DNA from 2 places in the Thauera sp. AutoDN2 genome. Region 1 is predicted to be linked to the other one. Evidence: predicted binding sites of a transcription regulator. Region 1 holds the regulator's gene; the other holds the start of a gene.
What was found. Region 1 encodes sigma-54, which starts transcription at its own class of promoters, with help from an activator protein. Its sites were predicted from a motif close to TGGCACGCTTNCTGCTNA; they were not measured.
Positions count from the first base shown of each region.

Region 2: the regulator sigma-54 is predicted to act here: its motif matches at 2,497-2,514, upstream of adh (aldehyde dehydrogenase).

Region 1 covers NZ_JBNCAR010000004.1:173,300-180,429, forward strand. Annotated here, with positions in the region: gene hprK (HPr(Ser) kinase/phosphatase) at 1-665, opposite strand, end outside; gene ptsN (PTS IIA-like nitrogen regulatory protein PtsN) at 634-1,119, opposite strand; gene hpf (ribosome hibernation-promoting factor, HPF/YfiA family) at 1,260-1,583, opposite strand; gene ACPT9U_RS04395 (RNA polymerase factor sigma-54) at 1,601-3,058, opposite strand; gene lptB (LPS export ABC transporter ATP-binding protein) at 3,080-3,802, opposite strand; gene recX (recombination regulator RecX) at 3,789-4,238, opposite strand; gene recA (recombinase RecA) at 4,253-5,287, opposite strand; gene ACPT9U_RS04415 (CinA family protein) at 5,441-5,938, opposite strand; gene ACPT9U_RS04420 (phosphatidylglycerophosphatase A family protein) at 5,943-6,425, opposite strand; gene thiL (thiamine-phosphate kinase) at 6,464-7,130, opposite strand, start outside.
Region 2 covers NZ_JBNCAR010000013.1:67,982-75,111, forward strand. Annotated here, with positions in the region: gene ACPT9U_RS09530 (sigma-54-dependent Fis family transcriptional regulator) at 1-97, opposite strand, end outside; gene ACPT9U_RS09535 (DUF779 domain-containing protein) at 454-834, opposite strand; gene adh (aldehyde dehydrogenase) at 924-2,444, opposite strand; gene ACPT9U_RS09545 (ketopantoate reductase family protein) at 2,735-3,676, shown strand; cobalamin riboswitch at 3,676-3,881, shown strand; gene ACPT9U_RS09550 (GNAT family N-acetyltransferase) at 4,039-4,611, shown strand; gene ACPT9U_RS09555 (hypothetical protein) at 4,669-4,881, shown strand; gene ACPT9U_RS09560 (hypothetical protein) at 4,875-5,288, shown strand; gene ACPT9U_RS09565 (ribonucleotide-diphosphate reductase subunit beta) at 5,285-6,463, shown strand; gene gabD (NADP-dependent succinate-semialdehyde dehydrogenase) at 6,540-7,130, opposite strand, start outside.

The sequences.
Region 1 (7,130 bases):
CAGGCGGTCTCGCCGAAGATCGTGCGGATGTCGAGGAGCCCCAGACCACGTACCTCGATGAAATCCTGCAGCATCTCGGGGCTTCGCCCCTCGAGTACAGTGGGCGCGATGCGCGAGAATTCGACCACGTCGTCCGCGACGAGGCCGTGGCCGCGTGAGATGAGCTCCAGGCCGAGCTCGGATTTGCCGGCCCCCGAGTCGCCGGTGATCAGCACGCCGAGCCCCAACACATCCATGAACACGCCATGGAGCGAGACCTTCTCGGCGAGCTCGCGCGAGAGATAGAGGCGGAGCTGGTCGATCACGCCCGCCGAAGGGTGGCGCGCGGTGAACAGCGCTACGTCGTGGGCCTCGCAGATGCCGTGCAGGATGTTGGGCACCTCGCAGCCGTCGGCGACGATGATGGCTGGCGGGTGCGCCGACAGGATCTCGTTGAGATGGTGAGCGACCTTCTCGTTGGAGTGGCGTTGCGCCCAGGCCAGTTCGGCGCTGCCGAGCACCTGCAGTCGGGTGGGGTGGATCAGATTGAGGTGGCCGACCAGATCAGCCGGCCAGATGCGCTCTTCGCCCACGCTGAGGCGGGCCTCGAGCGGCCCGCTGACGTGGATCAGGCTGAGACTGTCGCGATGGGTCTCATACAGCCGCGTCAGGCTGGTCTGCCGCATGGGCGCCCCAGTTCATGAACATCTGGTGGATGTGTGCCGCATCCGGCGCATTCAGCAGCGCTTCGCGGAATGCGCGATCGCTGAACATCTGCGCAAGTTCGGAGAGCAACTGCAGGTGTGTCTCGTTGGCCTGTTCGGGCACGAGCAGTACGAACAGCATGCTGACCGGGCGGCCGTCCGGCGCATCGAACTGGACTGGTGTGGCCAGGCGCAGGAAGGCGCCCGCTGCATCCTTGAGGCCCTTGATGCGGCCGTGCGGGATCGCGATGCCTTGCCCGAGGCCGGTGGAGCCCAGGCGTTCGCGGGTGAACAGGCTGTCGAAAACGGTGCTGCGACCGATGCCCTGGTTGTTCTCGAAAAGCAGGCCGGCCTGCTCGAAGACGCGCTTCTTGCTGCTGGCGTCGAGGTCGACCACCACATTGGAAAGTGGCAGGAGTTGGGATATCAGGCTCATTCGCAGGTGTGCAAACACGACGCCCCGGTCTTCCAGGTCGCCGGGGCGACTGTCGTTCCGGGGCGGGCGCCGCAGGCGTCGTCAAAACGCGCGCATTATAACCACAACCGCGCCCCGGTCATGGGGCTGTAACGAAAGGCTCAGTCCTCGGGGGTCTGGTGCTTCAGCGACTCGTGGTTGTGCTCGGCCATCTTCTGCTTGTATTTCTGCACCTGGCGGTCGAGCTTGTCGGTCATCGAGTCGATGGCGGCGTACAGGTCGGCATCGTCGCTTTCAACGAAGATGTCCTTGCCGCGCACGTGCAGGGTCACTTCGGCCTTCTGCTTGAGCTTCTCGACGGAGAGGATTACCGCAACGCTGGTGACGTTGTCGAAGTGGCGGATGACGCGATCGAGCTTGGAGGTGACGTAGTCGCGGATGGCCGGGGTAACTTCGACATGATGCCCGGTGATGTTGAGATTCATGGTGACTCCTGTGGTTGTCAGATGGATTTGCGCATGCTGACCGGCGGGATATTGAGGGATTCGCGATACTTGGCGATGGTGCGCCGTGCGACCACGATACCCTGCTGGCCTAGAATCTCGGCAATCTTGGCGTCGGACAGCGGCTTCTTGCTGTCTTCGGCTTCCACCAACTGGCGAATCAGCGCGCGAATCGCCGTGGAAGAGGCCGCCCCACCGGTGTCGGTGGCGACATGACTGCCGAAGAAATACTTGAGCTCGAACACGCCGCGCGGTGTCGCCATGTACTTTTGCGTGGTCACGCGCGAAATGGTCGACTCGTGCAGTTCAAGCTGGTCGGCGATCTCCCGCAGCGTGAGCGGGCGCATGGCCACAGGGCCATGATCGAAGAACTGCCGCTGCTGGTCAACGATGGCCTGGGAAACGCGGAGGATGGTGTCGAAGCGTTGCTGCACGTTGCGGATCAGCCAGCGTGCCTCCTGCAACTGGCCGCCCAGTCCGCCGCCCTGGCCGCGGTTCTGCTGCAGCAGGCTGGCGTACAGGCGGTTGATGCGCAGGCGCGGCATGGCGTCCTGGTTGAGACTGACCGACCAGCGCCCGCGCACCTTGCGTACGACCACGTCGGGCAGCACATAGCGTGTCTCGCTGGTGGAATAGCGCGAGCCGGGGTGCGGGTCGAGGCTGCAGATCAGTGCGTGCGCCGCGCGCAGCGATTCGTCGTCCGAGCCAGTGAGCTTCTTCAGTTTGGCGAAGTTGCGTTCGGCGAGCAGTTCCAGGTGCTTGGTGGCGACCTCGAGGGCGAGTGCTCGCGTCGCGCAGTCGGGCAGTGTGCGCAACTGCAGCGCGAGACATTCCTGCGGCGAGCGCGCGCCGATGCCCGCTGGTTCGAGGTTCTGCACATGGTGCAGGGCAATGCTCAGGTCTTCGAGTTCGATGCCCGATTCGGGCGGCAGCAGTTCGAGTAGTTCCTCAAGCGGCTGGTGCAGATAGCCGTCATCGTCCAGCGCCTCGACGATGAATCGCACCAGCGCGCGGTCGTGATCCGACAGCGGCGACAGGGCGATCTGCTGATCGAGGTGGTCGCGCAGCGAGATGCCGGCGGCCTGAAACTCTTGATAATCGACGTCCTCATCGTCCTCGCTGCGGCTGGAGGCCCCGGTGCCCACGCTGGACCAGTCGATGCCTTCATCCTCGCTGCTGCCCTCTCCGCCTTCATGCTGCAGGGCCTCGCTGCCGGACTCGGCGGGGCCTTCGCCCTGCGGCGCTTCCTGGTGGGATTGTTCGCTGGGCGTGCTTGCGGCGGCGGGCAGGAACTCGCCTTCGCCCTCCTCGCGCTCGAGCATCGGGTTGTCCAGCAGGAAGCGCTCGATCTCCTGATTCAGCTCGATCGTCGATAGCTGCAGCAGCTTGATCGACTGCTGCAGTTGCGGCGTCAGTGTGAGGTGCTGCGAGAGCTTGAGCTGGAGACTGGGCTTCATGGCGTGAGGAGGGGCGCGCAGTCAGAGCCGGAAGTGCTCGCCAAGGTAGACCTGGCGCACCTGCTCGTTCTCGATGATCTCGGTCGGTGCGCCACTGGCGAGCACACGGCCTTCGCTGATGATGTAGGCGCGATCGCAGATACCGAGCGTCTCGCGTACGTTGTGGTCGGTGATCAGCACGCCGATGCCGCGCTCCTTCAGGAAGCGGATGATCTTCTGGATGTCGATGACCGCGATCGGGTCCACGCCGGCGAAGGGTTCGTCGAGCAGGATCAGGCGCGGATCGGTGGCCAGCGCACGGGCGATCTCGCAGCGGCGGCGCTCGCCGCCCGACAGCGAGATCGCGGTGCTGTCGCGCAGGTGGTGGATGCCGAGTTCGATCAGCAGCTCTTCGAGCCGCTCGCTGACATTGCGCTTGTCCAGCCCCTGCAACTCGAGCACCGCCTGGATGTTCTCGGCCACGGTGAGTTTGCGGAAGACGCTCATCTCCTGCGGCAGGTAGGAAAGGCCCAGGCGTGCGCGGGCGTGGATCGGCAGATGGGTCAGATCCTTCCCGTCCAGGGTGATCTGCCCGCCGTCTGCGCGCACGAGGCCGACGATCATGTAGAAGCAGGTGGTCTTGCCTGCGCCGTTGGGTCCGAGCAGGCCGACCACCTCGCCCGAGCCGACCTCGAAGCCAACGTCGTGCACCACGGTGCGCGCCTTGTAGCGCTTTTGCAGTCCTGCGACCTTAAGCAGACTCATCGTGGGGCTCTTTCAGCAGCTTGCGGATCAGTTCGGGTGCAAAACCCCGGGTTTGCAGGAAGCGCGCCTGGCGGGCCCATTCACGGGTCTCGGTGGGCGGCGTGGAAAATCGGCCGCGCAGCACGCTGCGAGCACGGTCGAGCTCCGATTCTACGCACTCCGTCGCGAGCGCAGCGTCGATCAGATCACGGTCGATTCCGCGCAGAGTGAGCTCCCTGCGCAGCCGTGTCTCGCCGAAGCGGGCCGACTTGCTGCGCACGAAGGCTTCGGCATAGCGGCTGTCGGACTGCAGGCCGAGTTCGCCCATGCGCGCGATCACGGCCTGGATCTCGTCGTGCTCGCCATGCGAGGCGAGCTTGCGCGCCAACTCGGCACGCGAGTGGTCGCGGCGGGCGAGGTGGCGAAGCGCGCGCTCGCGCAGGCTCGGCTCGCCCATGTGCGCGGCTCCGCTCAGGCCTCGGCAGGGGCGGAAGCCGGGCTGGCAGGCGCCATCTCGGGCAGGCCGACCGCAGCGCGGACCTTGTTCTCGATCTCGCGTGCGAGCGCGGGATTGTTGCGCAGGAACTCCCGCGAGTTGTCCTTGCCCTGGCCGATCTTGTCGCCGTTGTATGCGTACCAGGCGCCGGACTTGTCGACGATCTTGCGCTCCACGCCGAGGTCGATGATCTCGCCCTCGCGTGAGATGCCCTCGCCGTAGAGGATGTCGAAGTGCGCTTCCTTGAATGGTGGCGAGACCTTGTTCTTGACCACCTTGACGCGTGTCTCGGACCCGACCACTTCGTCGCCCTTCTTGATCGTGCCGGTGCGGCGGATGTCCATGCGCACCGAGGCATAGAACTTGAGCGCGTTGCCGCCGGTGGTCGTCTCCGGGCTGCCGAACATCACACCGATCTTCATGCGGATCTGGTTGATGAAGATGACCAGGGTATTGGTGCGCTTGATGTTTGCGGTGAGTTTGCGCAGCGCTTGCGACATCAGGCGGGCCTGCAGGCCGGGGAGTTGGTCGCCCATCTCTCCTTCGATCTCGGCCTTGGGCGTGAGCGCGGCGACCGAGTCGACCACCACGATGTCCACGCCGCCCGAGCGCACCAGCATGTCGGCGATCTCCAGCGCCTGCTCGCCGGTGTCGGGCTGCGAGATCAGCAGATCTTCGATGTTGACGCCGAGCTTCTCGGCGTAGCCGACGTCGAGCGCGTGCTCGGCGTCGATGAAGGCTGCAGTGCCCCCGAGCTTCTGCATCTCGGCGATGACCTGCAGCGTGAGCGTGGTTTTGCCGGAAGATTCGGGGCCGTAGATTTCGACCACCCGACCGCGCGGCAGGCCGCCGAGGCCGAGTGCGATGTCGAGCCCGAGGGACCCGGTGGAGACGGTCTGGATATCGCGCTCGACGTTGCCGTCGCCCATGCGCATGATCGAGCCCTTGCCGAACTGCTTCTCGATCTGCGAGAGCGCTGCGGCGAGAGCCTTGGCCTTGTTGTCGTCCATTGGAGTGCGTCCTGTCTGGTTGAGCGAATTATGGCACAAAGATTGCAGGCCTGCGGTCTGCCGTGCCGCCGCCATCAGTGTAAGGCCTGTATGGGAGTACAGTAAATACGTGAAGCCCTGGACGGCTGCAAGCAGTTGGAGGCAGGCCGTGATTCAATCGGCGGGCGAGGCGAGCTCAACGATACCCTGCAGGGCGCGCAGAACGGTTTGCCGACGCACGGCGTAGCGGTCGCCCGCGAAACGCAGGGTGAGCGCGCGCGCCGGCACGTCGCGCGTGGCCCACGCCAGGCACACCAGGCCGACGGGCTTGTCGTGGGTGCCGCCGCTCGGTCCGGCGATGCCGGAGACCGCCACCGCGATGTCTGCCAGGCTGCGTTCGAGTGCGCCGGCCACCATCTCGAGCGCCGTGGCCTCGCTTACGGCGCCGTGTGCGGTGAGGGTGGCGGGGGACACGCCCAGCATGTCGATCTTGGCAGCGTTGGAATAGGTCACGAAGCCGCGGTCGAACCAGGCGGAGCTGCCGCTGATGGCCGTGACGGCTTCGGCGATCCAGCCCCCAGTGCAGGACTCGGCCGTGGCCATGCACCACCCGCGCCCCGCAAGTGCCGCACCGGCTGCACGCGCCAGCGTATCGAGCTCGCTGTCGTTCATGGGCTCAGGCGCCGAAGAGGGCGACCAGCGCGGCCACCGCGAGCAGTGTGTACCCTGCGGCGAAGAGGTCGTCGAGCATGACCCCGAAGCCGCCTTTGAAGCTGTGGTCCGCCCAGCGCACCGGCGGCGGCTTGAGAATGTCGAAGGCGCGGAACAGTCCGACGGCCACCGCCTGCCATGCGAGGGTGCCGGGGACGAACATCAGCACCAGCCAGGTGGCCACCATCTCATCCCACACGATGCCGCCATGGTCCGGTACGCCCAGGGCCTTGCCGGTGCGTTCGGCTGCGAGCACGCCTGCGACGAAGAAGCTCGCGAGCAGCGCGAGGAAGACGAACTCGGACACCGGTGTGCGGAGGAGCGGGTAGAGAAGCCAGGCGAGCAGTGTGCCGGCCGTCCCCGGGGCCCAGGGCGACAGGCCGGAGCCGAAGCCCAGGGAGATGAAGTGGGCTGGGTGGCTCATCATCAGGCGGAGGGTGGGGCGCATCGGGGCGGATTCTCTCGGGTCGGGTGTGGGCAGGAGGGTCAGCGGAAGTGATCGTAGCCGCTGCGCGTCAGGTGCACCAGCGTGCCATCGTGTTCGCGCAGCTTCAGGGTTCCGGCTTCGGGATTCAGCGTGCCGATGCGGTGCAGCGGCAAGTGGAGCGCCTGCGACAGCGCCTCGACCTGGCCGCGTCGTTCGGGCGGGGCGCTGAAGAGCAGCTCGTAATCGTCGCCGCCGGCGAGCAGGCAGCGGTGCCAGGTCGCCTCGGGGGTCGCGGTGGCGCGCAGCGCCGCGGTGGGAAGCGCCTCGGCTTCGAGGATGGCGCCGACCTGCGAGCCGTCCAGGATGTGGCCGAGGTCGCCGAGCAGCCCGTCTGAAACATCCAGCATTGCGGAGGCGATCCCGCGCAGCGCTTTTCCGAGCCCCACGCGCGGCTGCGGACGCTGCAGCGCCTGCAGGCAGCGTGTGCGTGCGGCCCCGGCCAGGGTCGCTTCGCCCCGCAGGGCGGCCAGGCCGAGTGCGGCCAGGCCGGGCTGGCCAGACACCCAGAGTTCGTCGCCAGCTTGCGCGCCGGTGCGGGTGATGGCTGATCCGGGCGGGACCTCGCCGGCGATGGTAACCGACAGCGTGAGCGGCCCGCGGGTGGTGTCGCCACCGGCGAGGTCAACGCCGAAGCGCTCCGCACACGCGAAGAAGCCCTCGGCGAAG
Region 2 (7,130 bases), on a different contig from region 1:
CCACCCCCCGCTGGGGCAATTCACCGCGCTCAAGAAACCTGCGCCGCAACGAGGCCACCGCATTGGGCGCGACTACGTCTGCCGCTTCGAATCTCATCGTTTCGTCTCCCCCGCAGCCGATGCTCGGGCTGCTTGCAGACGCCCGGCGAGCTATCTCGATCGGTGCGATCGGCGTGGCTGCAGGCCAGCCCCCGACGCACGGGCCACATGCTAATCCGATCGCCGGCAGCCTGGTGAAGTTGTTCGCGCCAAGGAATGGCGCAGCAGCAGTGCGCGACGCCCTTCCATTTCGCTTCGGCGCCGGCTGCCATATCTGCCCTACCGCAATGCGCGCTCACGGGCTCGCCCCCGATGTGCGGTGCCCCGAAGTCACTGGCCAGGCAGGTGCAGCGGCTTTCTCGCGCGCGCGCGCCGGGCTGGGAAACCTTGTCCTTCTGACGCTGCAGAGCGCGCTCAGCCCTTGCGCTGAAGCTCTTCAGCGTCGATTTCGGCGAGTTCCTCGTCGCTGAACAGTCGCGACCGGGTATGGAAGGCCTTGCCCGTGCCCCCCTCGAGCGAAAAGGTACCGCCCTGCCCCTCGACCACGTCGATGATCAGCTGAGTGTGCTTCCAGTACTCGTACTGCGACGCGCTCATGTAAAACGGCACGCCGCCGATCTCACCGAGACGCACGTCATGCGGCCCGATCGTGAGATCGGTGGGCAGGTAGCAGTTCGCCGCGCTGTTGTCGCAACAGCCGCCGGACTGGTGGAACATCAGCTCGGGGCCATGCTCGGCCTTGAGCTGCGCGATCAGCTCCAGCGCCGCAGGCGTGGCAATGACGCGTTCGACCATGGCTTCGTCCTCCGCAATGCAAAATAGGGGGCGGTTGCCCGCCCCCGAGGAGATACCCCGGACAGGGCATGGGGAGAGAGGACGGTCGCTCAGAAGAAGCCGAGCTTGTTCTCGCTGTAGCTCACGAGCAGGTTCTTGGTCTGCTGGTAGTGGTCGAGCATGACCTTGTGCGTCTCGCGGCCGATGCCCGACTCCTTGTAGCCGCCGAAGGCAGCGTGCGCCGGGTAGGCGTGATAGCAGTTGGTCCACACGCGGCCGGCCTGGATGGCCCGGCCCATGCGATAGGCGACGTTACCGTTGCGGCTCCATACGCCGGCACCCAGACCGTACAGGGTGTCGTTGGCGATCGAAAGGGCCTCGGCCTCGTCCTTGAAGGTGGTCACCGCGAGCACCGGCCCGAAGATCTCTTCCTGGAAGATGCGCATCTTGTTGTGGCCCTTGAACAGCGTCGGCTGGATGTAGAAGCCGTCGGTCAGGTCACCGCCAAGTTGGGCACGATTGCCGCCGATCAGAACCTCGGCGCCCTCCTCACGACCGAGCGCGAGGTAGGACTGGATCTTGGTCATCTGTTCCTGCGAGGCCTGCGCCCCCATCATCGTGTCGGTGTCGAGCGGGCTGCCCTGCTTGATGGCGGCGACGCGCTTCAGTGCGCGCTCCATGAAGCGGTCGTAGATCGATTCCTGGATCAGCGCGCGGCTCGGGCAGGTGCACACTTCGCCCTGGTTGAAGGCGAACAGCACCAGGCCCTCGATCGCCTTGTCGAGGAAGGCATCATCCTTGTCCATCACGTCGGCGAAGAAGATGTTGGGCGACTTGCCGCCCAGCTCCAGCGTGGCCGGGATCAGGTTGTTGGCGGCGGCCTGGGCGATGACGCGGCCGGTGGAGGTCGAGCCGGTGAAGGCGATCTTGGCGATGCGCTTGCTGGTGGCGAGCGGCATGCCGGCCTCACGGCCATAGCCGTTGACGATGTTGAGCACGCCCGGCGGCAGCAGGTCGGCGATCAGTTCCATCAGCACCAGGATCGAGATCGGGGTCGACTCGGCGGGCTTGAGCACCACGCAGTTACCCGCACCCAGAGCCGGCGCCAGCTTCCACGCCGCCATCAGGATCGGGAAGTTCCACGGGATGATCTGGCCGACCACGCCCAGCGGCTCGTGGATGTGATAGGCCATGGTGTTCTCGTCGATCTCCGAGATGCCGCCTTCCTGCGAGCGCAGGCAGCCGGCGAAGTAGCGGAAGTGGTCGACGGCGAGCGGGATGTCGGCGTTGAGCGTCTCGCGGATCGGCTTGCCGTTGTCGACGGTCTCGGCGTAGGCGAGCAGTTCGAGGTTGGCCTCGAGGCGGTCGGCGATCTTGAGCAGGATGTTCGAGCGCGTGGTGGCGTCGGTCTTGCCCCAGGTCGGGAAGGCCGCGTGTGCGGCATCGAGCGCCAGCTCAATGTCCTCGGCCGTGGAGCGCGCGGCCTGGGTGTACTTCTGGCCGGAAACCGGGGTGACCACATCGAAATACTGCCCCTTGACCGGGGCCACCCATTTGCCACCGATGAAGTTGTCATAACGGCTTTTGAACTGAACCTTGGCGTCGGCCTGGCCGGGCATTGCGTACAGCATGATCTCGTCTCCTCGATTTTCTGGATGCACAGCAAGTCGCTGCATCTCACCTCCAGCAGGAGTCATGCCAGAATGCGAATGCGCCTGGATTCGGGCATTCCAGCCCCACAGCACATCCCATCGGCTGTTCCCATTGGGTGGAATGAACAGGCTGAGTTGCTCCAGATGCTCCATGGAGCAGGCATGCTGGAGCACCCATCCGATGTTTATGCGACATCGCGACCGCGAAGCCGTCTGGCACGCAACAGGCAGGGATCCACTTGAAATCCGAACCGCTCCGTACGTATCGAATGGACAGTAATCTCGAGGCACCCCCTCGTGCCACACACCACAGCCAGGCCGACACGCGCTTCCCGGTTGCGATCATCGGCGCCGGCGCGCTGGGCCTGCACTTTGCTGCGCGGCTGCGCGCCGTCGTGCCGCTCGCCGTGATTGCGCGTAACGCACACCGGGTCGCAAGCCTCCGCACCGGCGTGCAAGTGGGCGAGCAAACACTCGCCCTGGAAGCCTTCGACGCTGCCCACCCCCCTGTCGCCGACTGGGTGATCGTGCTGGTGAAGGCCGCCGACACAGCGGCAGCCGCGGAAGTCGCCTCACGCATGCGCCCCATCGGCGTGCTGTCCTTGCAGAACGGGATCACCGTGGACATGCTGCGCGGGCATTGCCACGCACAACACGTGGATCAGGGCATCACCACCGAGGGCGCGTGGCGCGACGGCAACCGGGTGCAGCCCTCAGGCGCAGGCGAAACCCTGCTGCCGCCCGGGTTCGAGCCGCTCGCGCGGATGCTGGCGGACGCGGGTCTCGAGGCTCGCATCGAGCCGGAAATCACCGCCGCGCGGCTGGCGAAGCTGCTGGTGAACGTCGCCATCAACCCGCTCGCGGCGCTGTTCCGCGTGCCCAACGGCGCCCTGCTCGAGCCGCCGCACCGCGTACTGCTCAACGCCCTGGTGCGCGAGGCACTGCCGGTACTGCGCGCCAACGGCCTCGAGCTCGACGAAGCGGCCGCGCTCGCGCGGGTGCATGGCGTTGCCCGCGCCACCGCCGCCAACCGCGCCAGCATGCTGCAGGACGTCCTCGCCGGCCGCCACACCGAGATCGACGCCATCACCGGCGCCCTGCTATCCATGGCCGAGGCGGCCGGGCTCGAAGTTCCGACGCATCGCGCGGTGCATACCCTGGTGCGTACGATCGAACGCGGCGCGTTTGACAGCGCCGGGGGCCAGGGCTAACCTCCGCCCCTGTTCATGGTTGTCCGCCGTCATCGGCGGACATGAAAAGGGAATCCGGTGCCGCGCCCAGCGCGAACCCCGGAGCTGCCCCCGCAACTGTAATCGGCGAGTCCTGCGCCCTCTCTGCCACTGGAAATCTTCCGGGAAGGCTGGCGCAAGACGACGACCCGTGAGCCAGGAGACCTGCCATGCACATCACCTTCAACAGTTTGGGGCGGGGTGTCCCTGACAAGAGGCATGGCTCACACCATTTCACTTGCTCGCTTTCCTGATGGCACGGCAGCACCGTATGGCATTGCCATGCGCGTGACGCATCACGCCCGTGCGTCGGAGATCCGCCCTGCCCGCACCGGATCTCCGCCATGCCCACCGCCGACCGCCCCGCTGCAACGCTGACACCGCCGACCGATTCCAGAGGCGTCGTTCTGAGGCCGATGTTCCGCTTCGGCCCCGCCGACGCACCCCGCATCCTCGAACACCTACTTGCGCTGGATGCCGATGACCGCCTGCTGCGCTTCAGCCACGGCATCCGCGACGAAGGCATCGCCGCCTACGTCGCCACCCTCGACTTCGCACGCGACCATGTGCATGGGCTGGGCACCGCACAAGGCGACATCGTCGCCCTCGCCCATATCGCGGTGCGCGATGGGGAGGTCGACTTCGGGCTCAGCGTTACCGCAACTCATCGCCAGCACGGACTGGGCCGAGCACTGTTCAACCACGTCATAGCCCTGGCCCGCCTGCACGGCGCAGGCCGGATCGTGTGTCACAGCATCAGCCCGGCGGTACTCCACATGGCTGCCGCCAGCGGCTTCAGTCGGCCTGGCGGCAGCCACACCGCCCCCTTGACGCTGGATCTGCGGGCCGAGTCCCACGCCGGCGACGACGCCCCGCCTTGCCCGGCCCCCAGCGCAGTCAGCCTCGCGGCCGCCTGAAGCTCGCCTTCCCTCAGCAACCCGTTTCATCCGCACTCACCCAGACGAGGACCACCCGTGGACCGACTTCCGACCGAAGCACTTGATAACGCCATGCAACTCGCCGCTTTCCAGATCATCCGCCGCAATGGCGCCGTCGTTGCCTTCGATCCGAACAAGATCGCCGTCGCCATGACCAAGACCTTTCTCGCCGTCGAGGGCCGCCAGGGCGCGGCGAGATCCGCCTCTTCAAGCGCCTGCCCGCCTTCCAGCTGTGGCGCAAGATGCTGACCATGCTGTTCGAGACCGGGCATCCGTGGATCACCTTCAAGGACGCCTGCAACCTGCGCTCGCCGCAGCAGCACGTGGGCGTGGTGCATGGCTCCAACCTGTGCACCGAGATCACGCTCAACACCTCGGCCGACGAGACCGCGGTGTGCAACCTCGGCTCGGTGAACCTGCCCGCCCATCTGGTGCGCGAGCTGAAGGCACTCGGCCTGTGGGACGAGGGGATGGTGGCCGACCTCAAGTACTTCGACGGCTCACTCACCCCGATCGAGGGCATTCACGCCGAACTCAAGGCGCGTTACGCCACCGCAATGGAGAAAACCGGCACCAACACGCCGGCCACCACCAGCGACGACCCGGCGCCCAAGACCTGCTCCATTCTCGACCCCGACTGCGAGGCCTGCCAATGACCGCCTTCTTCGACGACTGGGACACGCCGGTTCGCCCTCGGGCAGCCACTGCTCCAGCCGCTACGCCAGCCTCCCGCCAGGCAGACTCCCCGGCGTCCACGGTGACGCCCACGGCGCCGGCATTCCGCCCCGACGCGGCCCTGTCCGCCACCGATGCCCGGCCGGGCGCGCTGGCACCGGTGCGTGCTGCCGACAAACGCATCGTCAACGGCCAGGGTGACATCAACCAGCTCGCGCCCTTCAAGTACCCCTGGGCGTGGGAGTTCTTCCTCAACGCCAACAAGAACCACTGGACGCCGCTGGAAATCTCCATGGCGCAGGACGTTCACGACTACCACCATCGCCTGACGCCGGCCGAGCGCCATGTGTTCGAGAACGTGCTGTCCTATCTGACCACCTCGGACATCCTCGCCATGCGCAACATCGGCCTGGCGGTGATGGAGAAGATGACCGCGCCCGAGCTGCAGATCTACCAGGCCCGCCAGGTGTATGAGGAAGCCCTGCATACCTGGACATACCAGCACTGCATCGAAAGCCTGGGCCTGGACCAGCAGGAGATCTACAACCGCTACCGCGTCGTGCCCGAGATCCACGGCAAGATCGCGCTCGCCAACCGCCGGCTCGAGCGCGTGATGCGGGCCGACTTCGACCTCACCGACCGCGACAACCTGCACGAATTCGCGCTCTCCTACCTCTTCTTCGCCGCCATCTTCGAGGGCTGCTGGTTCTACAACGGCTTCACCCCCATCTTCGCGCTGCAGCGGCGCGGGCTGATGAAGGGCACGGCCGAGCAGTTGCAGTACATCATGCGCGACGAGGTGCTGCACTGCGCCTTCGGCATCCGCACCGTGCGCACGCTCATCGCCGAGGAAAACCTGCAGCTCGATCCCGCGGCGCTCGCCCGCCTGTGGGAAGAAGCCGAGGCCGCCGAAACCGCCTACGCCGGCTACCTGCTGCGCGAGCCCATCCTTGGCTACTCGGCTGCGCAGCATATGGGCCAGTTCCGCTACATCGCCAACCGCCGCGCCCGCCAGCTCGGGCTGGCCGAGCCCTTCCCCGGCGCGGAGAACGTGCTGCCGTGGCTGGACGAGCAGGCCAACCTTCGCAAGGAGAAGAACTTCTTCGAGACGCGGGTCACGGAGTATCAGACCGGCGGCGCGCTGAGCTGGGAGTGAGCACAGGCGGACGGGGTGGCGCCTGCAGCGCCCCCCGCCACCACCGCGCAGCCTTCGCGCCGAGATCAGCCAGCGATTAGCGGATCCCGCCCATGCACAGGTACTTGATCTCGACGAAGTCGTCGATGCCGTACTTCGAGCCCTCGCGCCCGACGCCGGAGGCCTTGACGCCGCCGAAGGGCGCGACCTCGGTGGAGATGAGGCCTTCGTTGATGCCGACGATGCCGTACTCCAGCCCTTCGGCCACGCGCCACACGCGGGCGATGTCGCGCGCGTAGAAATAGGCGGCGAGACCGAACTCGGTGTCGTTGGCCATGCGGATCGCTTCCTCTTCTGTATGGAAGCGGAACAGCGGCGCCACCGGGCCGAAGATCTCCTCGCGCGCCACGCGCATCGCAGGGGTGACACCGGTGACGATGGTGGGCTCGAAGAAGGTGCCGCCGAGCGCATGGCGCTTGCCACCGCAGGCGATCTGCGCGCCCTTGCCCACCGCGTCGGCGAGTAACTCCTCCACCTTCTCCACCGCATCCTCGTTGATCAGCGGTCCCTGCTGCACCTCGCCCGAGAGCCCCGGGCCTACCTTGAGCTTCGCCACCGCTTCGGCCAGTTTCTCGGCGAAGGCGTCGTAGATGCCGTCCTGCACCAGCAGGCGATTCGCGCACACGCA